DNA from 3 places in the Pseudomonas sp. 1121_17 genome. Region 2 is predicted to be linked to each of the others. Evidence: riboswitches for the same ligand, from Rfam matches in the RefSeq annotation. Region 2 holds a riboswitch; each other region holds the start of a gene.
What was found. Region 2 has a riboswitch for cobalamin ahead of FW789_RS05750 (CbtB domain-containing protein). Riboswitches for the same ligand answer to the same signal wherever they lie in the genome.
Positions count from the first base shown of each region.

Region 1: it holds a riboswitch for cobalamin, as region 2 does, so the genes downstream of both, cobO (cob(I)yrinic acid a,c-diamide adenosyltransferase) here and FW789_RS05750 (CbtB domain-containing protein) in region 2, are expected to answer to the same signal.
Region 3: it holds a riboswitch for cobalamin, as region 2 does, so the genes downstream of both, FW789_RS21395 (TonB-dependent receptor) here and FW789_RS05750 (CbtB domain-containing protein) in region 2, are expected to answer to the same signal.

Region 1 is NZ_VXCX01000001.1:7,786-17,825, forward strand. It holds gene FW789_RS00045 (C40 family peptidase) at 61-696, shown strand; gene FW789_RS00050 (C40 family peptidase) at 831-1,367, shown strand; gene FW789_RS00055 (PQQ-dependent sugar dehydrogenase) at 1,784-3,100, opposite strand; gene FW789_RS00060 (hypothetical protein) at 3,182-3,760, opposite strand; cobalamin riboswitch at 3,911-4,063, shown strand; gene cobO (cob(I)yrinic acid a,c-diamide adenosyltransferase) at 4,183-4,794, shown strand; gene FW789_RS00070 (cobyrinate a,c-diamide synthase) at 4,791-6,086, shown strand; gene bluB (5,6-dimethylbenzimidazole synthase) at 6,083-6,733, shown strand; gene cbiB (adenosylcobinamide-phosphate synthase CbiB) at 6,730-7,638, shown strand; gene cobD (threonine-phosphate decarboxylase CobD) at 7,631-8,623, shown strand; gene FW789_RS00090 (cobyric acid synthase) at 8,620-10,040, shown strand, end outside.
Region 2 is NZ_VXCX01000002.1:189,031-199,070, forward strand. It holds gene FW789_RS05720 (transporter substrate-binding domain-containing protein) at 1-1,797, opposite strand, end outside; gene FW789_RS05725 (response regulator transcription factor) at 1,809-2,423, opposite strand; gene FW789_RS05730 (DUF1272 domain-containing protein) at 2,651-2,893, opposite strand; gene cobM (precorrin-4 C(11)-methyltransferase) at 2,955-3,710, opposite strand; gene FW789_RS05740 (cobalamin biosynthesis protein) at 3,741-4,145, opposite strand; gene FW789_RS05745 (CbtA family protein) at 4,145-4,834, opposite strand; gene FW789_RS05750 (CbtB domain-containing protein) at 4,845-5,030, opposite strand; cobalamin riboswitch at 5,130-5,353, opposite strand; cobalamin riboswitch at 5,471-5,667, shown strand; gene cobW (cobalamin biosynthesis protein CobW) at 5,768-6,835, shown strand; gene cobN (cobaltochelatase subunit CobN) at 6,839-10,040, shown strand, end outside.
Region 3 is NZ_VXCX01000014.1:49,918-59,957, reverse strand. It holds gene FW789_RS21430 (FecR family protein) at 1-916, shown strand, start outside; gene FW789_RS21425 (TonB-dependent siderophore receptor) at 1,011-3,446, shown strand; gene thpR (RNA 2',3'-cyclic phosphodiesterase) at 3,455-4,000, opposite strand; gene lpxO (lipid A hydroxylase LpxO) at 4,217-5,116, shown strand; gene FW789_RS21410 (carboxymuconolactone decarboxylase family protein) at 5,262-5,606, shown strand; gene FW789_RS21405 (GNAT family N-acetyltransferase) at 5,684-6,253, shown strand; gene FW789_RS21400 (outer membrane beta-barrel protein) at 6,307-7,053, opposite strand; cobalamin riboswitch at 7,216-7,419, shown strand; gene FW789_RS21395 (TonB-dependent receptor) at 7,532-9,655, shown strand; gene FW789_RS21390 (DUF1624 domain-containing protein) at 9,796-10,040, shown strand, end outside.

The DNA of each region.
Region 1 (10,040 bases), on a different contig from region 2:
ATAACCTTGATAGAAGGCATAGTCGCAGCCTCCTTTAGAACTAAAGACACGGTCGTGCACATGCTCAAGCACTTCGCACCCCTCGTGCCACTCGCACTTGTGACCCTGCTTTTTGGCTGCGCGGCGCATGGCCCGGTTTCCGAGCCCCAGGATCACCCACAGGTTGCCGCACAGTCTGCGGACCTGATCAAACCTTCTGCTTCTTCGGTCTTCGGCGAAGAGCCAATAGCTACCGAGGATGACCTCGAGGCATTCTCCAGCAGCAAGCCTTACCAGTTGCCTGTCCTTGCCGACAGCATTCTGGAGCGCGGCATGGCCTTGATCGGCACCCGCTATCGCTTTGGCGGCACTTCGGAGAAGTCCGGTTTCGATTGCAGCGGTTTCATCGGTTATTTGTTCCGCGAAGAGGCTGGCATGAACCTGCCACGCTCGACCCGCGAAATGATCAGTGTCGACGCACCCAAAGTAGCCCGCAACAAGCTCAAGCCAGGCGACCTGCTGTTCTTCAGCACTAACGGTCGCGGTCGGGTAAGCCATGCCGGCATTTACCTGGGTGACAATCAGTTCATCCACTCGAGCAGCCGTCGCAGCGGTGGTGTGCGCATCGATAATCTCCAGGATCGCTACTGGAGCAAGACCTTTATCGAGGCCAAACGCGCCCTGGCCATGGCGCCAACGATGATCTCGCGTAACTGATAGCCAGTTGCTATATTCGCACGGCGGCGATGCTTAAAAAGCTCGCCGCCGTGCGCATTTACAGAAAGCGTCTAATCTAATTTCTCAACTCTTTTCGACTGCGGTCGATCGGCCTCTTACAGGAAGTTTCAGCCATGGTGACAGTGGCGCGCTTCGCATTTCTTTCGCTGGTGGCGATGCTCGCTGCCTGCTCCAGCCGTGCTCCGGCACCGGCGCCTGTGGTTCAGCCACAAATCACCTTCAATCAACAACCCAGCTCTTCGCCGGTTGCGGCGGATGTGTTGTTCCGGGCTATCGGGTTGGTTGGCACGCCTTATCGCTGGGGCGGCAATACGCCGGATTCGGGCTTTGATTGCAGTGGGCTGATTGGCTATGTGTACCGGGATGCTGCTGGTATCAGCTTGCCGCGGTCGACTCGCGAGATGATTGTGATGCGGGCGCCTAGCATTGATGTCAATTCGCTGCAGTCGGGGGATTTGGTGTTCTTTGCTACCGGGGGCGGCTCGCAGGTTAGCCATGCCGGGATCTATGTCGGGGAAGGGCGGTTTGTTCATGCGCCGCGGACTGGCGGGACTGTGCGGTTGGATTATCTGAGTAATAGCTATTGGGCCAAGGCGTATTTGCAGGCCAAGCGGATATTGCCGGCTGGGCATTTGGCGCAGAATCCCTGAATTAGCGACCTACGCGGCACCGGTGATCTCTGGTCGTTCACTGGTGCTGCGTGCTTATCCATTCTCTGTGGTGGTCTTGTGGGCCCCTTTCGCCCTTACGGCGAGTCACTTTTTTGGCAAACGCCCCAAAAAAGTAACCAAAAAAATGCTTGGCTCCACATCCGGCCCCTCCGCTGCGCTGCGGGGTTCCCTCGCTCCGGCCTTGCTCCCGGGAGGACCGCGCTGTACGGCCCATCCTGGGCCGCAGCGCTTGCCGGCCATCCATGGCCGGCACCTCCCTTCGCAAGACCTGCGCTCGGCCTCCTGAGTCGCCGATGGATCAAGATCAAAAGCAGATCAAGGTCAAGAGCACGCCTCGCTGCGCTGGCGCAGATCAAGGGCGAGAGTCAAAAGCAGTGGCTGAGTGGCTTTTTCAGTTACTTCGCTGCGCTCACTCGCCAGATTACGTTGCCCACATCATCAGCCACCAGCACGCCTTCGCTCTGATCGCTGACCACGCCAACCGGCCGGCCCATTGCCTCACCCTGTTCATTCAAGAAACTGCTCAGCAGGTCTATTGCCTGGCCTGCCGGCTTGCCATTCGCATCGAACGGCACAAAGATCACTTTGTAACCACTGTGTGGCTTGCGGTTCCACGAGCCGTGTTGACCAATCAGCGCGCCACGGCCAAACGGTGCGGGCAATAAACCCGGCTCGATGAAGGCCAGGCCAAGCGAAGCGGTATGTGGCCCCACGGCGTAATCCGGTACCAGCGCCTGGGCGACTTTGGCTGGGTCTTGTGGTTGCACCCGCACGTCTACGTGCTGCCCGTAGTAGCTGTACGGCCAGCCGTAGAAACCGCCATCCTTGACCGAGGTGATGTAGTCCGGGACCAGGTCGCTGCCGATCTCGTCGCGCTCGTTGACTGCCGTCCATAGCGCCCCGGATTGCGGCTGCCAGGCCAATCCATTCGGGTTGCGCAGCCCGGAGGCGAAGATGCGGTGGCTGCCGGTGGCGCGGTCCACTTCCCAGATCGCCGCGCGGCCTTGCTCTTGCTGCATGCCGTTCTCTGCCACGTTGCTGTTGGAGCCTACCGTGACGTACAGCTTGCGCCCGTCGGGGCTGGCAATCACGTTCTTGGTCCAGTGGTGATTGAGGGTGCCACCCGGCAGGTCGATGACCTTCTGCCCGCGCCCGTCGATCTGCAACGCGTCGGTCACGTAATCGAAGCGCAGCAGCTTGTCGGTATCGGCGATGTACAGGTCCTTGCCTACCAACACCATGCCGAAGGGCGAGTTGAGCCCTTCGATAAAGCGGCTGCGGGTTTCGGCAACGCCGTCATGGTCGCGGTCGCGCAGCAGGGTGATGCGGTTGGCGGTGGGGACGCCTGCACCGGCCAAGGACATGGCTCGTTTCATGAACCAGCCGCGCAGGCCTTTGCTGTCGTCCGGCTTGGCCGGTGCGTTGGTTTCGGCGACCAGCACGTCGCCATTGGGCAGCACATACAGCCAGCGCGGATGGTCGAGGTGGTCGGCAAATAGCGCAACCTGAGTGCCGGCCGCTGCAACCGGTTTGCCACCCTGCGGCCAGCCGACCGCTGGCGCGACGTTGACGGTTGGCAACAGGGTTTTGTTTGGCGCCGGTAACTGCGGTGTGGGGCCGATGCCATCGTTGACCCTGAGGCTGGCGGTCTCGCCGCAGCCGCCGAGGCCTGCGAGCAAGGCGAGCACAACGGCACTGCGCATTCTGTTCATGGGCGGGCTCTCGACAAGGGCTATGGCATACAGAACCATAGCCGCCGGGCGAGGTTCAACCCGGCGCGGCGCAGGGGTGCTTCACGCTTGCTTGAACAGCAATGCAACACCTGGGAAATACTGGCCGAGCTCGTTGTGCAGCTTGCGATAGGCGTACGGGAAGTACCAGGCAACGGCGCAGGCGGTGTGCTTTTGCAGGTCATCGACCAGGTCCTGGAGTTCTTCCGGGCTGGCGTGCTGGCCGGCTTTCCACGGGCTGACGAACAGCGCCCCGGCTTTGAGCTGGCTGGCATAGGCAATCGGCTTGGCGGCGCTGGTGGTTTCTTGCAGGGCGGCGGTCAGGTCGAGCCGGGCAATGCGCGGCCAGCGCTGGCTGGCGTGCGTGTGGATCGACTCCTCGGCGGTGCTGATGGTCAGGTCACAACGGCCTTCGCGCTCGCCTTCTTCGCGTTGCTTGCTGCTGGCAAACTGGGTCAGGGCGACCAGCTCGGCTTGCCAGGCGGCGGCAGCCAGCAGGCCGACGTTGGCCGCTGCACCATGCCAGTACGGCGCGTCGCTGGCATGGTTGAGTTCGGCGAAGCGATCGATGCAGTCGACCCAGCGCTCCAGGGCAGGACGCAAAAACTCCAGGCGCGGGTTGTTGATGATCAGACCTTGCATGCTGCGCACTCCTTATTGTGATTATCGCGGTCAGCTACAGTGATGGCGATATGATGTCAATGCTAGCAGTCTGCGCTGTACTGTCGAATCGGCCATTGATCCAGGCCAAACCGGCCTTGTTTCATTGACGCTCCCGGTGCAACCCTCTAACCTTCGCGGCGTGTTTCAGGTGCCCTGCGGACGGCGGTCTGGCGGGGTGAAACTGGGAAGCCGGTACCAGTCCGGCGCTGCCCCCGCAACGGTAGGTGAGCCGCGTACGTAGCGCTCACGAGCCCGGAGACCGGCCTGTTACTGCCAACGGCATCACGGAGGGTGATGCACAGTTCACTGTGGTTTGCGCCACGGCGCCTGCGCGTTCTCCGTTTGCCTGCCTTTCGATCTGTCGCCGCCCGGTGCGCGCGCAGGCACTTGCGGAGAACCTTATGAGCGACAACCCCGAACGCGACGAACGTCACCTGGCGCGCATGCAGCGCAAAAAGGCGATCATCGACGAGCGTATCGCCAACTCTCCCAATCAATGCGGCCTGCTGCTGGTGCTGACCGGTAATGGCAAGGGCAAAAGCAGCTCGGCTTTCGGCATGCTCGCCCGCGCGCTGGGCCATGACATGCAGTGCGGCGTGGTGCAGTTCATCAAGGGCCGCAACAGCACCGGCGAGGAGCTGTTCTTCCGCCGTTTCCCCGAGCAGGTGCGCTACCACGTGATGGGCGAGGGCTTTACCTGGGAAACCCAGGACCGCCAGCGCGACATCGCCGCGGCAGAAGCCGCCTGGGCGGTATCGCGGCAAATGCTGCAGGACCCGTCGATTCATTTCGTTGTGCTGGATGAGCTGAACATCGCCCTCAAGCATGGTTACCTCGATCTGGACCAGGTGCTCAGTGACATTCAGGCTCGTCCACCAATGCAGCACGTGATCGTCACCGGCCGCGGCGCCAAACCGGAAATGGTCGAACTGGCCGACACCGTTACCGAGATGGGCATGCTCAAGCACGCCTTCCAGGCCGGTATCCGCGCCCAGAAGGGCGTGGAACTATGAGTGACCCGCGCCGGTGCCCGGCGGTGCTGATCGCAGCGCCCGCTTCCGGGCAGGGCAAGACCACCGTGACCGCAGCCCTGGCGCGCTTGCACCGCAACCTCGGGCGCAAGGTGCGGGTGTTCAAGTGCGGTCCGGACTTTCTCGACCCGATGATTCTGGAGCGGGCCAGCGGCGCACCGGTGTACCAGCTCGATCTGTGGATGATTGGCGCGCAAGAGAGCCGGCGACTGCTCTGGGAAGCTGCCGGCGAGGCCGACCTGATCCTCATCGAAGGGGTCATGGGCTTGTTCGATGGCACTCCGTCCAGCGCTGATCTGGCGCGCCATTTCGGCGTTCCGGTGCTGGCGGTGATCGACGGTACCGCCATGGCCCAGACCTTTGGTGCGCTGGCCCTGGGCCTGGCACGCTACCAGGCCGATTTGCCGTTCGCCGGGGTGCTGGCCAATCGGGTTGGCAGCCTGCGCCACGCGCAACTACTTGAAGGCAGCCTGACCGAAGGCCTGCGCTGGTACGGCGGGCTGTCGCGCGAGCGCGGCATCGAGCTGCCGAGTCGCCACCTGGGCCTGGTGCAAGCCAGCGAACTGAACGACCTTGACCAGCGCCTCGACGCCGCCGCCGAGGCCCTGGCTGGCAGCTGCGATGCAGCGCTGCCGCCAGCGGTGAGCTTCGATGGCCCCGCTTTGCCAGCACCGTTGCCCTCGTTGGCCGGGGTGCGCATCGGTGTGGCGCAAGACGAAGCATTTGCCTTCATCTATGGCGCCAACCTCGACTTGCTGCGGGCCATGGGGGCTCAGCTGGAGTTTTTCTCGCCGCTGCACGACAGCGAGCTGCCGCAGGTCGACAGCCTCTATCTGCCAGGCGGCTACCCCGAATTGCACCATCATGCGCTGGCCGCCAATACGCCGATGCTGGACGCGATTCGCGCTCACCATAATGTTGGCAAGCCGCTTTTGGCCGAGTGCGGCGGCATGCTCTACCTGCTTGAAAACCTGACCGATGTTGCCGGTGAACGCGCCGCGCTGGTTGGTTTGTTGACTGGCGAGGCGGTGATGCAGAAGCGCCTGGCAGCACTGGCCCTGCAAGCGGTGGAACTGCCCGAAGGCACCCTGCGCGGACACACCTATCACCACTCGTTGACCACCAGCGAGCTGGAGCCAATCGCCCGTGGCCTCAGCCCCAACGGCGGCCGCGGCAACGAGGCGGTGTACCGCCTGGGCCGGCTGACGGCTTCTTACGTGCACTTCTATTTCCCCTCCGACCCACACGCGGCGGCGGCGCTGTTGCGACCATGAGCGAGCATGCCTTCTCCGATGCCGAACGCGCCGCGGTCTACCGGGCGATCGGTGAGCGCCGCGACATGCGCCACTTTGCCGGTGGCGAAGTAGCGCCGCAGGTGCTTACACGCCTGCTGGCGGCCGCGCATCAGGCCCCCAGTGTTGGCCTGATGCAACCGTGGCGGTTTATCCGCATCAGTCAGCGCGACTTGCGCGGACGCATCCAGACACTGGTCGAGCAGGAGCGGGCGCGCACCGCCGAAGCCCTTGGCGAGCGCTCCGACGAATTCATGAAGCTCAAGGTCGAAGGCATCAACGACTGCGCCGAGCTCTGGGTGGCAGCGCTGATGGACAAGCGCGAAGCGCACATCTTCGGCCGCCGCACCCTGCCGGAAATGGACCTGGCCTCGCTCGCCTGCGCGATCCAGAACCTCTGGCTGGCCGCGCGCGCCGAAGGCCTGGGCATGGGCTGGGTATCGTTGTTCGACCCGCAGGCACTGGCCGAGCTGCTGGCCATGCCAGCCGATGCCAAGCCGGTGGCGGTGCTCTGCCTGGGCCCGGTCGAGGCGTTCTACCCAGCACCGATGCTGGCCCTGGAAAACTGGGCCGAACAACAGCCACTGAGCGCCATGCTCTACGAAAACCAATGGGGAGAACGCGCATGAGCGTGGCCTTGCTGACCGTCGCCGGTGTTGCCCTCGACGCGCTGCTGGGTGAGCCGAAACGGCGCCACCCGCTGGTTGCTTTCGGCAATTTTGCCGCACGCCTGGAGCAGCGCCTGAATGCGGGTGGTCGCGGCTGGCGCAGCCATGGCGTCAGCGCCTGGTTCCTGGCCGTGGTGCCGTTGACCTTGCTGGCACTGTTGCTGTCCTGGCTGCCGCTGATCGGCTGGCTGGTCGATGTGCTGGCGCTTTACTGTGCGTTGGGGCTGCGTAGCCTGGGTGAGCACGTAATGCCGGTGGCTGACGCACTGCGCCGCGGTGATCTGGCCGAAGCCCGGCGTCGGGTCGGCTACCTGGTCAGCCGCGAGACCGCTGAACTGGACGAAACTGCCGTCGCCCGCGCTGCCAGCGAATCAGTCCTGGAGAACGGCAGCGATGCAGTGTTTGCTGCTTTGTTCTGGTTCATCATCGCCGGTGCGCCCGGGGTGGTGCTGTACCGGCTGAGCAACACGCTCGATGCCATGTGGGGCTATCGCAACGAACGCTTCGAGCGCTTCGGCTGGGCGGCGGCGCGCATCGACGACGTCCTCAACTACATTCCTGCAAGGCTGGTCGCCCTTACTTACGCGCTGCTCGGCAAGACCCGCCTGGCGCTGACCTGCTGGCGGCGTCAGGCGCCGCTGTGGGACAGCCCCAACGCAGGCCCGGTGATGGCCAGCGGTGCCGGTGCGCTCGGTGTCGAGCTGGGTGGCCCTGCGGTTTATCACGGCGAGCTGCACGAGCGGCCGCAGCTGGGCGAGGGGCCACCGGCCGATGCCGACGCCATCGAGCGCGGCTGGAGCCTGGTGCAACGCGGCGTCTGGTTGTGGCTGCTGCTGATCTGTCTGGGAGCGTATCTGAATGCTTGAACATGGCGGCCGCCTGCAACGCGCAGTGCGTGAGTACGGGATTGCCCGCGAGCAGTGGCTGGACCTGTCCAGCGGTATTGCCCCATGGCCCTTTGCAATCCCGGCGATTGCGCAGGCTGCCTGGGCGCGCTTGCCGGAGAGCGAAGATGGTCTGGAGCAAGCTGCGCGTCACTACTACGGCGCCACGCAGCTGCTGCCCGTGGCAGGCTCGCAGGCCGCCATTCAAGCCTTGCCACACCTGCGCGCGGCGGGCCGGGTAGGGGTGCTGACGCCGTGCTATGCCGAACATCCCTACGCCTGGCAGCGTGCCGGGCACCAACTGATCGAGCTGGCCGAGGATGATGTCGAGCAGGTGCTGGATAGCCTCGACGTGCTTGTTGTGGTCAACCCCAACAACCCCAGCGGCCGGCTGTTCATGCGCGAGCAGTTGCTTGCCTGGCATGCACGGCTGGCTCGGCGTGGTGCTTGGCTGGTGATCGACGAGGCGTTCATCGATACCAGCCCAGCCCAAAGCGTGGTCGACTGTGCCGAGCGACCGGGGCTGATCGTGCTGCGTTCGTTCGGCAAATTCTTTGGCCTGGCCGGTGTGCGGCTGGGGTTTGCCATGGCCGAACCAAGCCTGTTGGCCCGCCTGGCCGAACTGCTCGGGCCGTGGACCGTGCCGGGGCCGACCCGCGTGCTGGGTCAGGCCTGCCTCAACGACAGCGCTGCGCAATTGGCCCAGACCGTCCGCTGCGCGCAGGCCAGCCAGCGCCTGGCGACTGTGCTGGACGACGCAGGCCTGAGCGCAACCGGCGGCTGCGAGCTGTTCCAGTACCTGCGTTTTGAACAAGCCCGTCATCTGCATGCATTTCTCGCCCGCCGCGGCATCCTTGTGCGCCTGTTCGAGCACCCCGCAGCGCTGCGCTTCGGCCTGCCCGCCTGCGCGGCAGAAGAGCAGCGCCTGGCCCAGGCGCTGGCTGACTATCAAAAGGAATCGGCATGACCACGCTCATGGTGCAAGGCACCACCTCCGACGCCGGCAAGAGCACCCTGGTGACTGCCTTGTGCCGTTGGCTGCTGCGCCAGGGCGTTGCCGTGGTGCCGTTCAAACCGCAGAACATGGCGCTCAACAGTGCTGTCACTGCCGACGGCGGCGAAATCGGTCGTGCCCAGGCTGTGCAGGCGCAAGCGTGCCGGCTGGCACCGCACACCGACATGAACCCGGTGCTGCTCAAGCCCAACAGTGACACCGGTGCCCAGGTGATCATCCATGGCCGCGCCGTGACCAGCATGAATGCGGTCGCCTATCACGACTATAAGGCCATCGCCATGCAAGCCGTGCTGGCCTCGCACCAACGCCTGCAAGCGGCATATCCGGTGGTGATGGTCGAAGGCGCCGGCTCGCCGGCCGAGATCAACCTGCGTGCTGGCGACATTGCCAACATGGGCTTTGCCGAGGCGGTCGACTGCCCGGTGATTCTGGTGGCTGATATCAACCGTGGTGGCGTGTTCGCCCATCTGGTGGGGACCCTCGCGCTGCTCTCGGCCAGCGAGCAGGCGCGGGTCAAAGGTTTTGTCATCAATCGTTTTCGTGGCGACATCGCTTTGCTCCAGCCGGGCCTCGACTGGCTCGAGCAGCGCACCGGCAAACCAGTGCTGGGCCTGCTGCCGTACGTTACCGATCTGCACCTAGAGGCCGAGGACGCCATCGATGCGCGCCAGCCGGCCAAGGCCGAGCGGGCGCTCAAGGTGATCGTGCCGGTGCTGCCGCGGATCAGCAACCACACCGATTTCGATCCGCTGCGCCTGCATCCGCAGGTCGATCTGCAGTTCATCGGGCCCGGCCAGCCGATCCCGCCGGCCGACCTGATCATCCTGCCCGGCTCCAAGAGCGTGCGCGCCGACCTCGCGCAATTGCGCGAGCGTGGCTGGGCCACGGCCATCGAGCGTCACCTGCGCTACGGCGGCAAGCTGATCGGCATTTGTGGCGGTTTGCAGATGCTCGGCCATGAAGTGCGCGATCCGCTCGGGCTGGAGGGCCCGGCAGGCACCAGCCCGGGTCTGGGCCTGCTCGACTACGTCACCGAACTTGCAGCCGACAAACAACTGCGCAATGTTGCCGGCAGCCTGCTGCTGGAGCAGTCACCGGTGGCCGGCTACGAGATCCACGCTGGCGTCACTCAGGGCGCGGCGCTGGAGCGACCTGCGGTGGTCTTGGCCGACGGCCGCTGCGACGGCGCAATCAGCGCTGACGGGCAGATCCTCGCGACCTATCTGCACGGCCTGTTCGAAGGCAGCCAGTCCTGCGCGGCGCTGCTGCGCTGGGCGGGCCTGGAAGCCGTGCAGAGCATCGACTATGAAGCACTGCGCGAGCGCGATATCGAGCGCCTGGCTGATCTGATCGAAAAGCACCTGGACAC
Region 2 (10,040 bases):
TTTAGCCTGACTGGCCTGCTCGGCAGCGTCCTTGGCCTGGCGTAGCTGCTCAAGCAGGCCCCGACTGAGGAGCAGTTGCGCCTGCAACGCCCGTTGGGCCTCGGTGCGCTGCTGGATCAGCTTGCGCAGGTAGGTGTTCCAGAACACGACACCGGCCAGCAACACGCCGCCGAGAACCAGCACCTGCAGGGCCAGGCTGCGATAATTGCGCCACGGGCTGTCACTGACCAGGGTGGTGTTGCGCCATCGGTTGACCAGTTGATCCAATTCGTCGGGCGGTATGCTCAGCAGCGCCTTGTCGACAATCGCATGCAGCTCCGGCTGATTGGCAGCCATGGCGAAGGCAGCCATCGCCGGTTCCTCGCCGAACAAGGCGGCAATGCGCAGGCGATTCTTGAACACATGATCTATGTAATAGCGCGCATTGATATGGCTGCTCAAGGCGACTTCTGCTTCACCGTTGGCCACCGCTTCCATCAGCCCCAGTGGTGAATCGACTTCCACCAGCTTGGCCTGTGGATGTTGGCGCTGCACCAGTGCACCCGGCGGAGAGCCACGTACTACTGCGATCCGGCGGTTGTCGATCAATGCCGCCGGGGTGCTGCCGGGGTTGCCGGCGCGGGTGACCAGCACCCGCGGACTGACCAGGTAGGGGCGAGTGAAGCGCAAGCGTGCCGCGCGCTCGCTGCCGTAACCGATCGCGCCGATCATTTGCGCCTCGCCCCGCAGCAGTTGGTCAACCATCTCCTGGACGGCTTCCACTTCGCTGATCTGAAAATCCAGCCCGGTGCGCAAGCTGATCTGCTTGAGCAGATCGAGGGCGACCCCACTGGGGCGTTGCTCGGCGTCGTTGAAGGTTAGCGGCGCCAGGGACGGCGTGACCAGCACCTGGACGCTGCGGTTATGTTCGATCCATTGTTGTTCGGCAGGGGTCAGCGGGGTGTTCAGGCGCTGGAGCAGGAGGCTGGTATTGCCGCTGCTCCAGCGACGCAGAATGTTCAGCCGCTCGCTGTCGCTGATGCGGCTCAGGGCCTGGTTGAGCAACCTGAGCAGGCGCGAGTTGTCGCGGCGTGTCGCGAAGGCGAACGAGCCGCCGGGCAGCGCCGAGAAATGGTCGATGCGCACCTGGCCTTGGTAGCTCTTGCCGATCAGGTAGTCGGTGCTGATTGCGTCGCCCAGGTAGACGTCGGCGTCGCCCATGGCGACCGCAGACAAGCCGCTCAAGGTCGAGCGATAAAGTTGCAGCTGTGCCTGCGGATACTGGGCCTTGACCGTACTGGCCGGCAAGTAATGGTCGACCATCGCCAGCCGCAGCCCAGCCAGGTCATCGCCGTGGCGCAGGGTCTGGACCTGTCGAGCGACGATCACCGGCAGGTCGTCTGCATATGCCTGGCTCAAGGTAAGCTCGGCATTGCTGGCTTCGGTTGCGTTGGAACTGCCCAGCAGATCGATTTGCCCGTCCTGCAAGGCTTTGATGGCCTGTTCGCGGCTGTCAAAGCGCTGCACTTGAACGGCTATGCCCAACTGCTCGCCGATCAAACCAGCATAGTCAGCATTGAGCCCTTCATGATCGGCTGGGGTGATATTGATTTCAAAAGGCAGGTAATCCGGCCCTGAGCTGCCGAGTACCAGCACCTTGTGCTGGTCCAGCCACTCGCGGTCATCGTCGGCAAGGTCCAGTGGAGCAGCAGCGCTGCTCGAGCGTGCCAGCAACTGCCGTGGCTGACTGTCAGCGAGCACGGCCGCAGACACGCCGCTAAGGCTGATCAGGAGTAGCAGTGTGCGCAGGCCGGTCATGACGTAAAGCTTCAGTTGACGTTGTTGCGCTTGGCCAGATCGACCATTTCCACCAGCGACTCCGACTTGAGCTTCTCCATGATGCGTCCGCGGTAGGTGCTGATGGTCTTGGCGCTAAGGTTCATGGATTCGCCAATGGCCTTGTTGTTTTCGCCCCGAGCCAGCCTGCGCAGTACCTCCATTTCACGGTTGGACAAGCTGTCCAGTCGGGCGCTTTCAGACTCCAGCGAATTGCTGTTGACCGACATTTGCGGAAAGGTCGAGTAGCCCTTGATCAGTGCCTTGAGGGCGAATACCACCGACTCGATGTCTTCATTCTTGTTGACGAAAGCGCCAATCCCGGCGTCCAGGCAGCGCCTGACGTAGAGGTCGGCAGGCTGCCCGGTTAGGGCCATGATCTTGGGTGGTGGGTCCAGCAGCTGCAGGCGCTTGATCACCTCCATGCCGTCCAGTTCGGGCAGGCCGATGTCAACGATCACTACCTGGGGTGAGAGTTTGCGGGCCAGTTCCACGGCTTCCTTACCGTCTTCGGCGGTGCCAATGACTCGAAAACGTTCGCGCTCAAGCAGCATGCGTACAGCCGTTAGAACGATTGGGTGGTCATCGACCAGCAGCACGGTAGTCATTGCTAGCTCCTGTGGTGAAGAGGGTCCGTTGCCTGAATCACACAGGAACGTAGCTGAGGGTTGATCCGCAAACCTCAGGCAGCGCGCAAGATACGTCGATTCTCAGTCCGTGGTAATGCCGAGTATAGGCGTGATGAACAAACCAGGTGATTCTGAGGAAAATTCCTACAAAAAAGTACGGTAACAATCCGGATGTGGCAGGCCTTCCGGCCTGCCGGCGGTAGGAATCAGGGGCAGGGCGCGTGGTCTTTGATGACGCGCTTAGTGGAGGCGGGGTTGTTGCTCAGTGCGTTACCAACGCGGGTCGGCCGGCTTTGCAGCTGACCAGCGCAGTTCGGGCAGCGTCCGTGCAGACGTTGTTCGGCACAGCTACGGCAATACGTGCATTCGAACGAGCAGATCATTGCATCCGGGCTGTCGCCGGGCAGTTCGACGGCGCAGCATTCACAGTTGGGGCGTAGTTCCAGCATGGGCGTGGTTCCGATAGCAACAAGGTTGGTCGAGTCTGCTCTGCGCTGGCGGCGCTGGCAATCAGCCGTTGCCGGGGCGATACAGGTGAGCGTGGCCGGCGCGATACAGGGCTGATTCGGCGAACGGTGTATCCCCCAGGACGTGACCGACCAGGATCAGCGCAGTTCGCCGAAAATCCCGTGTACTGATCAGTTCGACGATGTCCGCCAGCGTGCCTCTGACCCAGTCCTGATCAGGCCAGGTGGCGCGATGGATGACCGCAACCGGGCAGTCAGCACCGTAATGTGGCAGCAGCTCTGCAACGATCCGTGGCAGGTGCTTGACGCCGAGGTGAATCGCCAGGGTGCTGCCATGCCGGGCCAGATCGCCGAGTTGTTCGCCGGCGGGCATCGGCGAGCTGTCGCCGTAACGGGTGAGGATGACCGTTTGGGCGATGCCCGGCAGGGTCAGTTCACAACCCAGCAGTGCGGCGCTGGCCGCCGTTGCCGTTACCCCAGGGATGATCTGGTAGTCGATGCCCAGCTCGCGCAAGTGACGGATCTGCTCGCCGATGGCGCCATACAGGCTCGGGTCACCGCTGTGCACCCGCGCCACATCTTGGCCTAACGCATGCGCGCTGTGCATGGCGTCGATGATCTGCTCAAGGTGCAGTTCGGCGCTGTTGATGACAGTTTCGGCGCTGTGACCCTCGAGCACTGCGGCGGGGACCAGCGAGCCCGCGTAGATGATCACCGGGCAGTGCCGGATCAGGCGCTGGCCTTTGACCGTGATCAGTTCCGGATCGCCCGGGCCGGCGCCGATGAAGTAGACCGTCATGGCAAATCCTTGCAAATAAGATGGAGGCGATTATCCAGCACTGGCGAGGGCGAGGGTAGCGCCCGCCAACGTTTGCCGGGTGAGCACCAGCCGCGCGCTGCCGTGAGCATGCGCGGCAAAGGCCAGGGCGGTGCTTTCGGCTACGCCCCAGCAGCCGCTGTGGGCGAAGGCTGTAGCGGAGTGCTGGCTGAGCTGGGGGGCAAAACGCTGCAACTGCTCTGCGGGAAAAAACTCCAGCGCCAGTTGCAGGCGATCGGCCAGTTGATGCAGGCCAGCCTCGCTGACTTTCAGCTCGATACTGGCGATGCCCTGCACTGCATGCAGGGTTAAGCCAAGGCTGGCAAGACTTTGTAGCAGCAGGGCCTCAAGCAGGTCGGCGGGGCAGCCCTTGCGGCAGCCAACGCCGACATACACGGCGGGTCGCGGCTCAGACATCAAGCCTGCCGCGAACGGCGGAACAACCACGCACTGAGCAAGCCCAAGGCAATCCAGAAGGCGGCATTGGTCAGCCACGAGGCGATTTTGAACTGGGTTGCCAGGGCCTCAGGCGCAAGACTTTCATGCACGCTCGGCTGCGGCGCGCCGATCACGTGTGGCAGCGCCAACAGCAGTACGCCGACTACCTTCAGCAGCCAATGCTGGGCAAACACAATCAGGCCCAGGCCGACCGCAGTTGCGGCCGCAGTGCCGATCCACCAGGTCTGACGTTGGCCAAGGTTGGCTGCCGCCGTGCCCGGCAGCTCGGCCGGCAAGCCCAGGGTTGGCGCCAGGCAGAACACGGCAAAACCGGCCAGGCCCCACAGCGCTCCGGTGGCGACCCGGTTGGGTTCGCGCAGGCTGTACAGCGCTGCCAGCATCAGGGCAAAGCCGACCGCAACCACCAGGTTGCCGCCGGTGGTGGCCAGCACGCGCTGCCAGCCGTCTTCAGGCGCCCAGGCTTCGGCGCTGTGCTCGTGGGCAGCAACGGCGCTGTCATCATGCTCGTGCTGGCCAGCCGGCGCTGGGCTCTCGAAGGTTTCCGCTTCGAGGATCAACGGGCTGATCCAGAAGCTTTGCAGCAGGGTCAGCAGCAGGGCGGCGAGCAGGCCGCTGAACCCTGCAGTACGGGCAATGCGCGTGATCATGCGAGTCTACTCAGTGGCAGGGGAAGGCAGCGCTGTGGCGCGTATCGTGGGCTGCGTTGTGCACCGCTTCGATGTGCGAGAAACCGGCGAAGTACACCAGGCACAGGCCAACCAGGCTGGCGCCGACGGCGATGACCAGGCGTTGACTGAGGCTGACGGGGGTGGCGATGCTGTGTTTGGCACTGGTGATGGGCATGACGCAATCCTCTGCTTGTTATAGGCAGGGGGCAGGCGCACCGGCCCCGGGCGCGGATGGCCCAGGGCAATGCGACAGCGCCCGCCCACCGCGGGGTGTTGATATTCGACTACGCAGGCCGGTCTCCGGGCTCACGAGGAGGAGCAGGGCTCCTTGAAAAGCGTCACCTTCCCATGCCCTACAGCCTGGCACAGTGGTCAAGACACTTCGCTCGCTTACCGTTGCGGGGGCAGCACCGGAGTAGTCGGGCTCTCTATTGAGGCCAGCGACGCACCGGTTTCCCGTTTCACCCCATAGGGGGCACCTGAACGCAAGGCGCTAGCAAACCATGCCGCAGCGGCGCGCTGCAAGTGACAAGTTGCACGCCAGTGTGCATTCAGCCGCCTATATAAGGCAGATGACAGCCCCTAAAGCCGCTTGCAGCTTGCCGCCGGGGTGCGTAGCCTTGTCTGCTTCGAGGTTCTCCGGCGTGGCCGGAGCTAAGACGGGAACGCGGTCAAGCCGCGGCTGCCCCCGCAACTGTAAGCACTGATCAGGATCGACACAGCCACTGCGCCTTGCGCGGGAAGGCGTCATCTAACCGGCCCGGCGCCGGTGCGGTGCAAGCCAGGAGACCTGCCTCGAGACGATTTCGACTTTAATCCGGGCGGGGTGATCCGGAGGCGAACAAGCCCGGCTGTGACAGCCTGCGGCGCTCGTCCTGCATGCCCGCGCCATTCTGCCAAGGGCACGCATCCATGAAAACACTGGCCAAACTCCCCGTCACCATCGTCACCGGCTTCCTCGGCTCGGGCAAAACCACGTTGCTGCGGCACATGCTCGACAACGCCCAGGGTAGGCGCATCGCGGTGATCGTCAACGAGTTCGGCGAACTCGGTATCGACGGCGAAATCCTTAAACAATGCACCATCGGCTGTACCGAAGAAGAAGCCTACGGGCGTGTCTTCGAGCTGGCCAACGGCTGCCTGTGCTGCACCGTGCAGGAAGAGTTCTTCCCGGTCATGCGTGAACTGGTGGCACGTCGCGGCGATCTGGACCACATTCTGATCGAAACCAGCGGCCTGGCCTTGCCCAAACCGCTGGTGCAAGCCTTCCAGTGGCCAGAAATCCGCAACGCCTGCACGGTCGATGCGGTGATCACCGTGGTCGACAGCCCGGCAGTGGCTGCCGGCACCTTCGCAGCGTTCCCTGACCAGGTCGATGCCCAGCGCAAGCTCGACCCGAACCTGGATCATGAGTCGCCGCTGCACGAACTGTTTGCCGACCAGCTGGCCAGCGCTGACCTGGTGGTGCTGAACAAGGCTGACCTGATCGACGCCGAAGGCCTGGCCAAGGTTCGCGCCGAAGTCTGCGAAGAGCTGCCGCCGGCGGTCAAGGTCATCGAAGCCAGCAGCGGCCGCCTGCCGCTGGATGTGCTGCTGGGCCTGGGTGCCGAATCGGAAGCGCACATTGATGGGCGCCGAACTCATCATGACAGCCACCATGACGACGATGATCATGACGATCACGACCATGATGCCTTCGACTCGATCTCGCTGGATTTGCCAGAGGCCGATGAGCGCTTGCTGCTGACGGCCCTCAACCAGTTGGTAGTGGAGTTTGGCATCCTGCGCGTGAAAGGCTTTGCAGCCATCCCGGGCAAGCCGATGCGCCTGCTGATCCAGGGCGTAGGCACCCGCTTCGACAAGCATTTCGACCGGGCCTGGGGCGCTGACGAGGCGCGCATCACGCGCCTGGTACTGATTGGCCAGGAGCTTGACGCCAGTCAGCTCGAAGCCCGTCTGCGTCAGGCTCTGGAAGCCTGATCCATGCACCTGTTGCGCACCCAGCCCGGTGGTTTTGTCCCAGACGACAGTATTGCCGACCTCGGCCAGACTGCCGCCGAACTGGTCATTCTGTGCAGTGGTGACTCGCACCTGGCGCTGCTGGCCGAAACCGCGGAGCAGCTGCCTGGCGACTACCCCAGCGTGCGCCTGGCCAATCCCATGCAGGTGCAAAATCATGCCTCGGTCGACCTGTATGTCGACCAGGTGCTGCGCCATGCAAAGTTGATCCTGATATCACTGCACGGCGGCGTTGGCTACTGGCGCTACGGCATCGAGCAGTTGGTCGAGCTGGCGGCGCGCGGGGTTCAGGTGATCATGGTTCCGGGCGATGATCGGCCTGACCCCGAGCTCACCGGTTTGAGCACGGTCAGCAGCGACCAGGCCGAGCGCTTGTGGCACTACCTGCGCCAGGGCGGCAAGGCCAACGCGCTGAATCTGTTCAACTGCGTGGGCAACCTGTGGTTCCAGCGCGACTATGCCTGGCAGGAGCCGCAAGCGCTGGCCCGTACTGTGGTCTACCACCCAGCCAAGGCCAGTGCGCAGTTGCCGGACTGGTATGCCGACTGGGACCCTGCGCTGCCGGTGGCGCCGCTGCTGTTCTACCGCTCGCACCTGCAGGCGGCCAACACCGCGTTTATCGACGTGTTCTGTCAGCGTCTGCAGTTGGCGGGGCTCAACCCGTTGCCGATCGCTGTAGCCAGCCTTAAAGAGCGGGCCTGTCTCGATCAGGTTGAAGCGTGGATGGATGAGGCCGAGGCCGAGGTGGTGATCAACACCACTGGCTTTGCCTTGTCCAACCCCGAGCGCCCCAACGCGCGGCCCCTGCGCCGGGATGTACCGGTGTTGCAGGCGATCTGCGCGCAGGACAATCAATTGGGCTGGGAAACCAGCGAGCAGGGCCTCGGCGGCCGCGATCTGGCCATGCACATCGTGTTGCCGGAGCTGGACGGGCGGATCATCACCCGGCCGGTCAGCTTCAAGGACCTGGCCTGGCGCAGTGAACGCAGCCAGGCTGATGTGGTGTGCTATCGCGCCCACCCGGAACGCATGGACTTCGTCGCCGAGCTGGGCCGTCGCTGGGTCGCGCTGGCGCGCTTGCCGAATGAGCAAAAGCGTGTCGCGCTGATCCTCGCCAACTACCCGACCCGTGATGGCCGGATTGGTAACGGTGTCGGCCTGGACACGCCGGGTGCGGCCTTGAACATCCTTGAGGCGATGCGCGCTGCGGGTTATCCGCTGGACGAGCTGCCGGCCACCGGCACCGCGCTGATCCAGCACTTGCTCGGCGGCGTGACCAACGACCTCGACAATCTCGATCAGCGCCCGTGCGCGCAGAGCCTGAGCCTGGCCGACTACCAGGCCGCGTTCGCTCGGTTGCCGGCAGAAAACCAGGCGGCCGTGCTAGCCCGTTGGGGCGCCCCTGAAACGGACCCGATGTGCCGCAGCGGCCGCATGATGGTCGCGGGCCTGCGCTTTGGGCAGACCTTCGTCGGTATCCAACCGGCGCGCGGTTATCAGGTGGACCACAGTGCGGTGTACCACGACCCGGATCTGGTTCCGCCGCATGGCTACCTGGCCTTTCACTTCTGGCTGCGCCACGCTTATGCAGCGGACGCCGTCATTCATGTCGGCAAGCATGGCAACCTCGAGTGGTTGCCAGGCAAGGGCGTCGGTCTGTCGGCGCAGTGCTGGCCCGACGCGCTGCTGGGGCCGATGCCGAATATCTACCCGTTTATCGTCAACGACCCGGGCGAGGGCGCCCAGGCCAAACGCCGCACCCAGGCGGTGATCATCGACCACCTGATGCCGCCGCTGACCCGCGCCGAGAGCTACGGCCCGCTGCGTGATCTCGAACAGCTGGCCGACGAATACTACGAAGCCCAGCTGCTTGATCCGCGCCGTGCGCAAGAGCTGCAGCGCGACATTCTGGCGCTGGTCAAGGCCAACCATATCGACCGAGAGCTGCAGCTTGAAGGTCAGCTGGATGATGCTGCCGTGTGGCTGCCGCGCCTGGATACCTACTTGTGCGATTTGAAAGAGTCGCAGATTCGCGATGGTTTGCACGTGTTCGGCCAATCGCCGCAAGGCCGCCTGCGCAGCGATACGCTGCTGGCATTGCTGCGGGTCGAGCGCGGTGACGGCAAAGGCGGCAACGCCAGCCTGATTCGTGCTCTGGGCAAAGCCTTCGAGCTCGGCTTCGATCCGCTCGACTGCGACCTCGGTCAGCCTTGGCAAGGGCCACGGCCGGCCATGTTGCAGGCGCTGGACGACGCGGCCTGGCGCACCCACGGTGATACGCGCGAGCGCCTTGAACAACTGGCATTGACGTTGATTGAACAAACGCTGGCCGGCAGCCTGAAGCTGCCCACCGAAGAACAATGGCACGGCGTGGCACAGGTACTTGAAGAGCTGCTCTCGGTTGTCGCGCCAAACCTCGACAGCTGTGGCGGCGCCGAGCTCGAGGGCCTGCTCGCGGCACTGGCTGGGCGCTTCGTCGCGGCAGGCCCCAGTGGCGCGCCGAGCCGCGGCCGGCTTGATGTGCTGCCAACTGGGCGCAATTTCTACACCGTCGATGTGCGCAACTTACCCACCACCACTGCGTGGCGACTGGGCTTCGCCTCGGCCAACCTGATTCTTGAGCGGCACCTGCAAGACCATGGCGATCATTTACGCCAACTCGGCCTTTCGGTCTGGGGCACCGCGACCATGCGTACCGGTGGCGACGACATTGCCCAAGCCATGGCCTTGATGGGCGTACGCCCGGTGTGGGCCACCGGTAGCCAGCGCGTCGACGACTTCGAGATCCTGCCGGTGAGTTTGCTCGACCGGCCACGGGTCGACGTCACCCTGCGTGTATCAGGCTTCTTCCGTGATGCGTTCGGTAACCTGATCCGCCTGTTCGACGCCGCCGTGCAGGCAGTCGCAGCACTGGACGAGCCAGATCACCTCAACCCGCTGGCGGCCCGCGTGCGGGCTGAGCGTCAGGCCCTGATCGAGCAAGGCGTCGAAGCCGAGCAGGCTGCGCGCCAGGCTGGTTGGCGGGTGTTCGGCGCCAAGCCCGGTGCCTATGGAGCCGGGGTGCAGAACGCCATCGACGGCCGCCTGTGGCAGGACCGCAAGGACCTGGCGCAGGTCTACCTCAACTACGGCGGCTACGCTTACGGCGCCAGTGACGAGGGCACGC
Region 3 (10,040 bases), on a different contig from region 2:
CAATGCCGCTAGCCCGGACCCAGCGCTGCTGCGCCGGATCGACCAGTGGCTGGCGCAAGACCCGCGCCATCAACACGCCTGGGATCTGTTACAGCAACGCCTGGGCCGGCCGTGCGCAGCGCTGAGAGCACTGGATCAGCGCGTGCCCGGGCAAGCCAGTGAGGCCCGCCAACTGCTGCTGCAACCGACGCGCACACGCCGTGAGGTGCTGCGCAGTCTCGCCGGGCTTGGGTTGCTGGGTGGCGGTCTGTGGGCCGGCTGGCGCAGCGACGCGGCGCAGGACTGGATGGCTGATCTGCACACCGCTAGCGGCCAGCGCCGCACCTTCACCCTCGAAGACGGCAGCCGTCTCAGCATGAACAGCGCCAGCGCGGTTGACCTGCGCTTTGATCGCGAGCAACGGCTGGTGGTGCTGCGTCACGGCGAGCTGTTGATCGACGTTGCCAAAGACCCACTGCGGCCGCTGCGGGTGCGCGCCGCGCAAGGTCAGATCCAGGCCCTGGGCACGCGTTTTCTGGTCGGCCAGGAACCAGCCACAACACGGGTTACCGTGCTGCAGCACAGCGTGCGCGCCAGCCTGCCGAATGGACAGGAGCAAGTGCTGCAGCAAGGTCAGGCCGCGCTGCTTGGCGCTGACGGCATTCAGCTACTCAATGGTGAGCAGCTGCAGCGCGCCGCCTGGGTCTGCGGCAAGCTGGAGGTCCTCGATGAGCCACTGCACGCCGTGGTCGAGGCGCTGCGCCCTTACCAGCGTGGTTACATTCGCCTGGCCCCGGCAGTGCGCGGCCTGCGCGTGCAGGGTGTGTTCCCGCTGGACCAGCCGCAACAGGCCTTGGCCGCCCTCGCCGAAGCTTTGCCTATAAAGGTCGAGCACTACGCACCGTGGCTGACACTGATCGGGCCAATGCCAGCATAGTGAGAATATCTTTAAAAATCATTCGCAGCCGTGTCCGGTTTTCATTTCTCGTCGCACCTATCTCCTGACAGCCACTTTTCAACGGGAGAACACCGTGCACAACACCTGGCCCCGCGCCCTGCCCCTGGTCCTCGCTCTGAGCAGCTTGAGTGCCCTGGCTCAGGCGCAGACCTTGACCTTCAATCTGCCGGCCGCAAGCCTGGCCGCCACCCTCAACCGCATCGCCAGCCAGAGCGGCAGCATTATTGCGCTGGAGCCAGACCTGGTGCGCGGCAAGCAGGCGCCAGCAGTGGTCGGCCAGATGAGCGCCGAACAGGCCATGCAGACCGCCCTGAGCGGCAGCGGCCTGCAACTGCGGGTGGCCGGCAGCGGCCATTTCAGCGTGGCCCCGGCCAGTGTCGGCGGCGACGCGCTGGAGCTGGGCGCGACCAGTATCAATGACAACTACCTCGACGCCACCAGCGAAGGCAGCGGCTCCTATGCCGCGCGCGCAGTCACCTTGGGCAAAGGTACCCATACCCTGCGAGAGATCCCCCAGTCGGTCACGGTGATCACCCGCAAGCAGTTGGACGACCAGGGCATCACCGACCTCAAGGACGCGCTCAATCACACCACCGGCATCGTCGGCGCGCAGGGTATCGGCCCGGGCATGGTAGTGACTTCGCGCGGTTTCCAGATCGATGACTGGCAGTACGACGGCGTACCGATCCAGCGCAACAACTACTCGCTGGGCAACTGGGCGACCCAGGATCTGGTGTTCTTCGATCGCGTTGAAGTGCTGCGCGGCTCCTCTGGGTTGCTGCAAGGCACCGGCAGCCCGGGTGGTGCGATCAACCTGGTGCGCAAGCGCGGCCAGGCGGCGCCGACCGTGGCCATCACCGGCAAGGCCGGCTCCTGGGACCATTACGGCCTGCAACTGGATGCCGGCGGGCCGTTGACCAGCGATGGCAAGGTGCGCGGGCGGATGGTGCTGGATGAAGACCAGAGCGACAGCTTCATCGACTATCAATGGAGCAAAACCCACTCGCTGTATGGCGCGCTGGACATCGACCTGAACGACGCTACCACGGTTGGCGCAGGTATCAGCTACAGCCGTGAACAGTCACGCCCGATGCTGCGCGGTATCCCGCGTTACGCCAGCGGCAAGCCGGTCGATCTACCCCGCTCGACCTTCACCGGCGCACGCTGGAGCCGCGCCGAAACCGACGTCACCACCTACTACCTGGACCTCGAGCACCGCTTCAACGACGACTGGACATTCAAGACTGCCGCCGTGCGCATGGACGAAACCAACACCTCTACCCATCAGCGCGTGCAGACGTCCGGCGAAGGCCTGGAGGCCAACGGCGATGGCGTCAGCTACGCCGACTGGATCACTGACTTCCACTCCAGCAAGCTGGGGCTGGATATGAACGTGGTCGGCCACTTCGATACCGGCTCGGTGGCGCACGAAATCACCGTCGGCGGCAACTATGCCAAGCTGACCTCGGATGACGCCTACTGGCGCAAATTCAACGCCGGCAGCGGCAACATCTTCGACATCGATCATGACCGCCCGGAACCGAGCCGCGACAGCCTGCTGGCCGGTCCTTTTGGTCGCCATAACCAAGCCAGCTACGACGTTCGGCAAAAGGGCCTGTACGGCGTCTGGCGCGTCAAGCCGGTGCAGGACCTGACGCTGATTGCAGGCACCCGCGTCAGCTGGTTCGACTACAGCTGGGACTCGATCGACTTCAACAACCCGACCGATCCGGGCAGGCGCTACCCCACCAGCCGTATGACCGAGTCCGGTGAGGTCACCCCGTATGCCGGCTTCATCTATGACCTCACAGAGCAATGGTCGTGGTACGCCAGCTATACCGATGTGTTCGTGCCGCAGACCGAACGTGCCCTGGGCAATGCCCCACTCAAGCCGATCGTTGGCAGCAACTACGAGACCGGCCTCAAGGGCGAGTTGCTCGATGGCCGGGTCAACACCTCGCTGGCGATCTTCCGTTATGACCAGGAAAACCGCGCGGTTACCGATATCGCATCGGGCCAGGAATGTGATGGCTGGTACTGCTCGATGGCCTCCGGCAAGGTCCGCAGCCAGGGCGTCGAAGCCGAGATCAGCGGCGAACTGGTCAGCGGCCTGCAGCTGTTCGCCGGCTACACCTACAACACCACCACGTTTCTTGATGACCCGGAAAACGAAGGCCGCACTTTCAGCCAGTGGACGCCCAAGCACATGTTGCGTACGTGGGCCGATTACCAGCTGCCGGTCGACGGCCAGCGCTGGAGCACCGGCATGGGCTTCACCAGCCAGAGCCACACCCTGGGTTACGAGCGCAGCTACGAGGTGCCCGGCTACACGGTATGGAGCGCGCGGGTGGCGTATCAGCTGAACCCAGAAGTGAATCTTGCGCTGAACGCCAACAACCTGTTCGACAAGAAATACTGGGTCGCCGGCTTCAACCAGCTCAACGGCAGCAACAACTATGGCGAGCCGCGTAATCTGATGTTCTCAGTCAAGTACACGCCGCAGTTCTGAAGCGCTTCTCAGACCTTCAGCGGCCACTGCGCCAACGGCAAATAGCGGCCCTTGCGTGACTCGTACAAGGTGAAGTGCCGCGCACTGAGGTAAAAATCAGCCGGCACGCTGGCCTCCGGCACCTGCCCCTGAAAGTCCCGTGCCAGGGTCAGGTGCGCGCGGTACTCACGGCTGCTGCGGGCGATGCCCAGGCCCAGCGCGGCCTGTTCCAGGGCATACACCAACTGGCGCAGGGCGGGCGGCGCATCACTTGCCTGCAACACCAGCGCTTCGGCCCGTGGCCACACCTGCAATTGATCGAGCAACACGCGTAACGGCGCGGCCGGGCGTTTGATCTGGTCGACCGCAGCGCACAGAGCGGGTAACTGCGCACTGTCGACATCTCCGAGAAACAGCAGAGTCAGATGGAAGTTGTCCGCGGGCACTGGCTTGCCGCTGCGCAACTCAAGTTCACGACGCCACTGGGCGACGCTGCGGCGCTGGTCATCACTGACTGGAAGGGCAAAAAACAGTCGCTTGAACGGGCTGCCGCTGGGGCGCGTTTCCTTGGCCATGTTCGCTCCGGATTAATGAACGGATCAGTCGAGTGTACCGGCCTGACGGATCGCAGATGAGCCGAAAACCCTAGCGGAAACGTTTGCGCGACACGTAGGCAATGCCACCAAAGTACCGTCGATCAAATGTAACAATAAGTACAAAGTCGTACTCGGTTTGTTTATGCTGACGCGATCTAGCCATGGCTCATGGCCATTCTCTACAAGTGTTTGTCGATGAAAATTGCTTTCGTACTGATCTTCGTCCTCTCGATTGCCTATGTGCATCTGCGTGGCCATGTGCGTCACAAGCTGACGCGCCAGCTGGGGGACCACTCGAGTTTCCTTGCGCCGATCAACAGCTTCCTCTATCTGTTTTCCAGGCTGCCGGCCAAACCCTACCTGCCGGTCGATGCCTTCCCAGAGCTGCAACCGCTCAAGGACAACTGGCAGGAAATTCGCGCTGAAGCCCAGCAGCTGCTGCACGTTGGCGAAATCAAAAAGTCCGACAACCATGACGACGTTGGCTTCAATTCGTTCTTCAAGACCGGCTGGAAGCGCTTTTACCTGAAGTGGTATGGCGAGACCCACCCGTCGGCGACAACACTGTGCCCGCGCACCACCGAGCTGCTGCAAGGCATCGGTACGGTCAAGGCTGCCATGTTCGCCACCCTGCCCCCAGGCGCCAAGCTGGTTCGCCACCGTGACCCGTATGCCGGCTCCTATCGTTATCACCTAGGCCTGGACACGCCGAACGACGATGGCTGCTATATCGATGTCGATGGCGAAAAGTACTCGTGGCGCGACGGCGAGGCGGTGATTTTCGACGAAACCTACATCCACTACGCCGCCAACACCACCGAGCACAACCGCATCATCCTCTTTTGCGATGTCGAGCGGCCGCTCAAGTACCACTGGGCTACCGCCTTCAACCGCTGGTTCAGCCGCAAGGTGATGGCCGCGGCTGCAGCGCCCAACAACGCTAATGACAAGACTGGCGCGATCAACCGCCTGTTCACCCGCATCTACAAAATCCGCGAGCGTGGCAAGGCGCTGAAAAAACGCAACCGCATGCGCTATTACCTGGAAAAGTGGCTGGTGGTAGCGGCCCTGGTGCTGGTGTTCATCTACATCTGAGACAGCCTGGCAAGGCGCCGTCATGCCGGCGGCGCTGAATGCTTGCTACCTAAGTGCAACACGCTTTCGACTATTATCCCGCTCGCTAACCCTCTCCACTCGACTAGCCTGAAAGCTCCTGCCGCAACCCTACAAGGTGAAGACAATGAGCATGATGGACTGGGACGCCTACCGTAAGCAGCTGATGGCTGGCATCGGCGACCTCAAGCAACTCTCACCGGACACCGTCGCGGGCTACGTGACCGCCAGCGGCGCCGGGGCCAAGACCAACCACCTGGATGCCAAGACCCGCGAATTGATCTCGCTGGCGGTTGCCGTCACCACCCGCTGCGACGGCTGCATTGCCGTGCACTCCAAGGAAGCCCTCAAGCAGGGCGCGACCCGCGAGCAGATCGCCGAGGCGCTCGGTGTCGCCGTGGCGATGAACGCTGGAGCTGCGCTGGTCTATTCGACCCGAGCTCTGGATGCGCTGGGCCAAGCCGACGAGTAAGCCTGTCGGCGTCGCCGCACTTGCGCGGCGGCGCCTGCACCACCAGACTTGCCGGCTCAGCCCGTGCAGGTACCGCCATGATCCATATCCGCCCCATGACCGCCGCCGACTTCGACGGCTTCTGGCCCACTATGCAAAACATCGTCCAGGCCCGCGAAACCTACGCCTTCGACCCGCAGATCAGCTTCGAGCAGGCGCGCCAGCTGTGGCTGGAGGCACCGCTGCATACACTGGTGGCGGAGCAGGACGGCGAGCTGCTTGGCTCGTATTACCTCAAAGCCAATGCCGCCGGACCCGGCGCCCATGTGGGCAATTGTGGCTATATGGTCTGCCCGGCTGCACGCGGGCGTGGCGTGGCCAGGCTGATGTGCGAGCACTCACAGAAGCTTGCCCGCCAGGAAGGGTTTCTGGCGTTGCAGTTCAATTCGGTGGTTGCGAGTAACGAGGTGGCCGTGGCGCTGTGGCGCAAGCTTGGCTTCGATGAAGTCGGCCGCCTGCCCAAGGCCTACCGGCATGCCCGGCTGGGGCTGGTGGATTGCCTGGTGATGTACAAATGGCTGGCGGATGAGCCGGTGGTGGAGAAACCTGCGCTGCTGATCGGGCGCAAGAACATTGAAGCGCGGGTGTCGCGGCGGCGTGGCAAGTAGCTATAGGTCGGAGTAGTTGGGGCTGCTTTGCAGCCCCACTACAAATCGCTAAATCAGAACGCCAAACCAACCTTCACACCAAACTCATCACGCTTGAGCTTGGTATTGTCAGCCACATCCGAGTCTTCATCGAGTTTGTACTCGGTGCGGGTGTAGTAGACGCTGCCGTAGACCGGCATGCCGCCCTGCTGGTTCATCAGCAGGCTGACTTCGGCATAAGGGTTGGTGCGGTCTTTCATGTCCACGGTGTCGCTGCCGAAATCGTCGACCTTGAGCTTGGCGCGGCCGTCAATGCTACGGCGAGCACCGACTTCAACGCGCAGGGTCGAGGCATCGAACTGGTGGTTGTAGCCGATGGCAGCCTTGGCGAACGGCGACTTGTAGGTCAGCTCGTTGTCCAGGTCGTCGAGCTCAGGCTCGAAGCGCGACCAGTCATAGCCGGCGCCCACGGTGAAGTCGAGGAAGTTGCGCGCATCCATCGCAGCACGCCAGCCCAGGTCCAGATCAACCTTGGCTTCCTTGAGCTTGTTGTCGCTCTTCTTACCATACTTGGCGTCCGCGCCAATCTGGTAGATGAAGCCGGATTCGGCGGTCATCTTGTTGCCATAGTTGGCGAACAGACCACCTTGACCAAGGTGATCGGTCTCCGATTCAGAGCCGCCTTCGAACTTGAATTTGTCGTAGCTGCCGAGCAGGCCGAAAGTGAACAGCGGATCGGTACTTGGCGCAGCGTTGGCAGCAAGCGGGGCAGCGATCAGGGCCAGCAGGCAGGAATGACGCAACAGGTTACGGGTGGACATTGGTAAAGGTCTCCATGACGTGGTGTTTCTGTGACATTCGAGCGCTTCGATGCACACCGAGTGTGAAAAGTTCGAAAAAGAATCAGTAAAAACTCGCAAACCGCTAATGCGTCACAAATTTTTCTTAGCGCCAAGGTTTGACTAAGGCCACTTTCGATGCTCAGATGCGCGCCAGTTTCAGGTGTCCTGCGCCGCCGTGCGCAGGGTGAAACGGGAAGCCGGTGCGTCATCTGCATGACTAGTCCGGCGCTGCCCCCGCAACGGTAAGCGAGTGAAACCTTCGACACACCACTGTGCCCGTGCACGGGAAGGTGAAGGTTTCCAGCCCTCGCAAGCCCGGAGACCGGCCTGCAACTTTCAGTTGGCAAACCCGCGGTGGGCGGGCGCAGGCCGGTTTGCGCGTGCGCCCAGCGTTCGTGCCCGCTTGTCTTTGCGTTGTTTCCACCGGGATCCTTACTTCCTGCACCAGTGGAACGACATGTCCCGTACCAATACCTTTACTCTTCTGGCGGCCTGCATTGCCGCCGCTTCGCCAGCCGTGGCCGCAGAGCCGGCGAGCAAGGTCGTCGCCCTGCCCTCTATCGCGATCAGCGAACGCCGCGACGCAAGCGCCGACCTCACCAGCAGCAGCGAGACCGGCTCGCGCCTCGGCCTCACTGCCCTCGAAACACCAGCCAGTGTCAGCAGCCTTAGCGCCGAACAGATCCAGCAGCGCAGCAACCTCACCGTGCAGGATGCGGTCACCCGCACCCCGGGCATCACCTCCATCGGCACCCCAGGCGATGGCGGCACTGGCCTCAGCGCACGCGGCTTCAACGGCCATGGTTCGGTGATGACCCTGTTCGACGGCGCGCGCCTGTACACCGGTGCCGGCACCCAGACTTTCCCGGTCGACTCATGGCTGGTCGAGCGTATCGAAGTGCTGCGCGGGCCGGCGTCGGTGTTGTACGGCGAAGGCGCCACCGGCGCGGTGGTCAACGTCATCCCGAAAAAGCCCGTGCAAGGCGAGATCCACAACCAGCTGCGCCTGGGCTACGGCTCATGGGACCGCCAGCAACTGGGCCTGGACAGCGGCGGCAGCCTGAGCGAGCGCCTCAGCTACCGCGCCACCATCAACCAGCAGCAAGGCAATGGCTATATCGACCGCGGCGACTCACGCAACCTGGCCCTGGGCCTGGCACTGCGCTTCGATGCCAGCGAAGACCTGAGTTTCACCTTCGCCCACGAACGCGGCGACGCCGAGCCGATGAACTACTTCGGCACACCGCTGATCGCCGGGCACTACCGTGACAGCCTGCGCGACAAGAACTACAACGTGCGTGACGCCGAATTGCGCTACCACGATGAATGGACCCGCCTGAGCAGCGAGTGGGCTATCAGCGACAACGTCAGCGCCAGCAACCAGCTCTATTACATCAAGAGCCGTCGCCACTGGCGCAACGCCGAAAACTACAACTGGGACGCAGACGTCGGCCAACTGCTGCGTAATGGTTTTCTCGAGATCAAGCACAACCAGGAGCAGATCGGTGATCGCCAGAGCTTCACCTTCCAGCACAGCCTGTTTGGCCTGGCCAGCACCACCGTGGTGGGTGCCGAATACAACAAGATCCGTTTCCGCCTGACCAACAACTGGCCCTACAACGATATGGGCAACGACTACATTGACCCGTGGCAGCCCGCGCCCGGCCAGTTCGCCAGCGCCACGCCGCTGCAACCGCGCTCGTTCAGCACCACCCACAGCGCAGCGCTGTTCGCCGAAAACCGCACGCAGTTGACTGAGCAGCTGTCGCTGGTGACCGGTATTCGCCGTGATCAGAACCACATCGAGCGCGACAACCTGATCGACGGCAGCCGCACCGACCGCAGTCTCAGCGGCGGCAACTGGCGCGCCGGGCTGGTCTATGCGCTGACGCCGGACCTGTCGCTGTACGGCCAGTACTCGACCAGTGAAGACGGTGTGGAAAACCTGGTCAGCCTCAGCTCGGCACAGATGAACTTCGACCTGACCGAAGCGCGCCAGACCGAACTTGGCGTCAAGCAGCGCTTTCTTGATGGCGGTGGCGAGTGGACCTTGGCCGCTTATCACATCGTCAAGAAAAAGCTGCTGGTCGACGACCCTGTCAGCCATCAACCGCAACAGGCCGGCCAGCAGACCTCCGATGGCCTGGAGGCGACCCTCGAATTGGCCCTGGCCAACCAGTGGCAGCTGTCGGCCAACGCCGCGCTGCTGCGGGCCAAGTACGACGACTTCAATGAAAGCGTGGCAGGCGTTGCCACCGACCGCAGCGGCAAACGCCCGGCCAATGTGCCGCGACGCAGTGCCAACCTGTGGCTGAGCAAAGGCTTTGGCCAGGACGTCGATGCCGGCGTCGGCCTGCGTTATGTCGACACGCGTTACGCCGACACCGGCAATAGCCAGAGCATCCCCAGCTACACCGTGGTCGATGCCAACCTGGGCTGGCAAGTGCTGCCTGACGTGCGCCTGGGCCTGCAGTTGAACAACCTGTTAAACCGCAACTACGTGACGGCCGCCTACAGCGGCGAGCAGTGGCTGCTGGGCGCACCACGCTCGTATTTCGCCACGCTGGACTACAGCTTCTAAACGCGATTTACCCTGGCTGGCCGCGCAGCAACGGGCTAGCCAGGGCCTTCATGGGCACTACGCTCGCCGATAAAAGGCTTTCAACAGGAAAACCAATAGTTATAAGATAACGTTACACGAAACCTCACCAGCGAAATTTCATGACAAGCGCTCTGACCTCTCCCACCCTCGTCAGCCAACGCCTGCAGAGCATCGATGCCCTGCGCGGGTTGGTCATTCTGTTCATGCTGCTCGATCACGTACGCGAGACCTTCTTCATGCATCACCAGGTGGTTGACCCGATGACCATCGAAAGCACCGAACCTTCGTTGTTTTTCAGCCGCACCCTGGCGCATCTGTGTGCCCCGGTGTTCGTCCTGCTGACCGGTCTTTCGGCCTGGCTGTA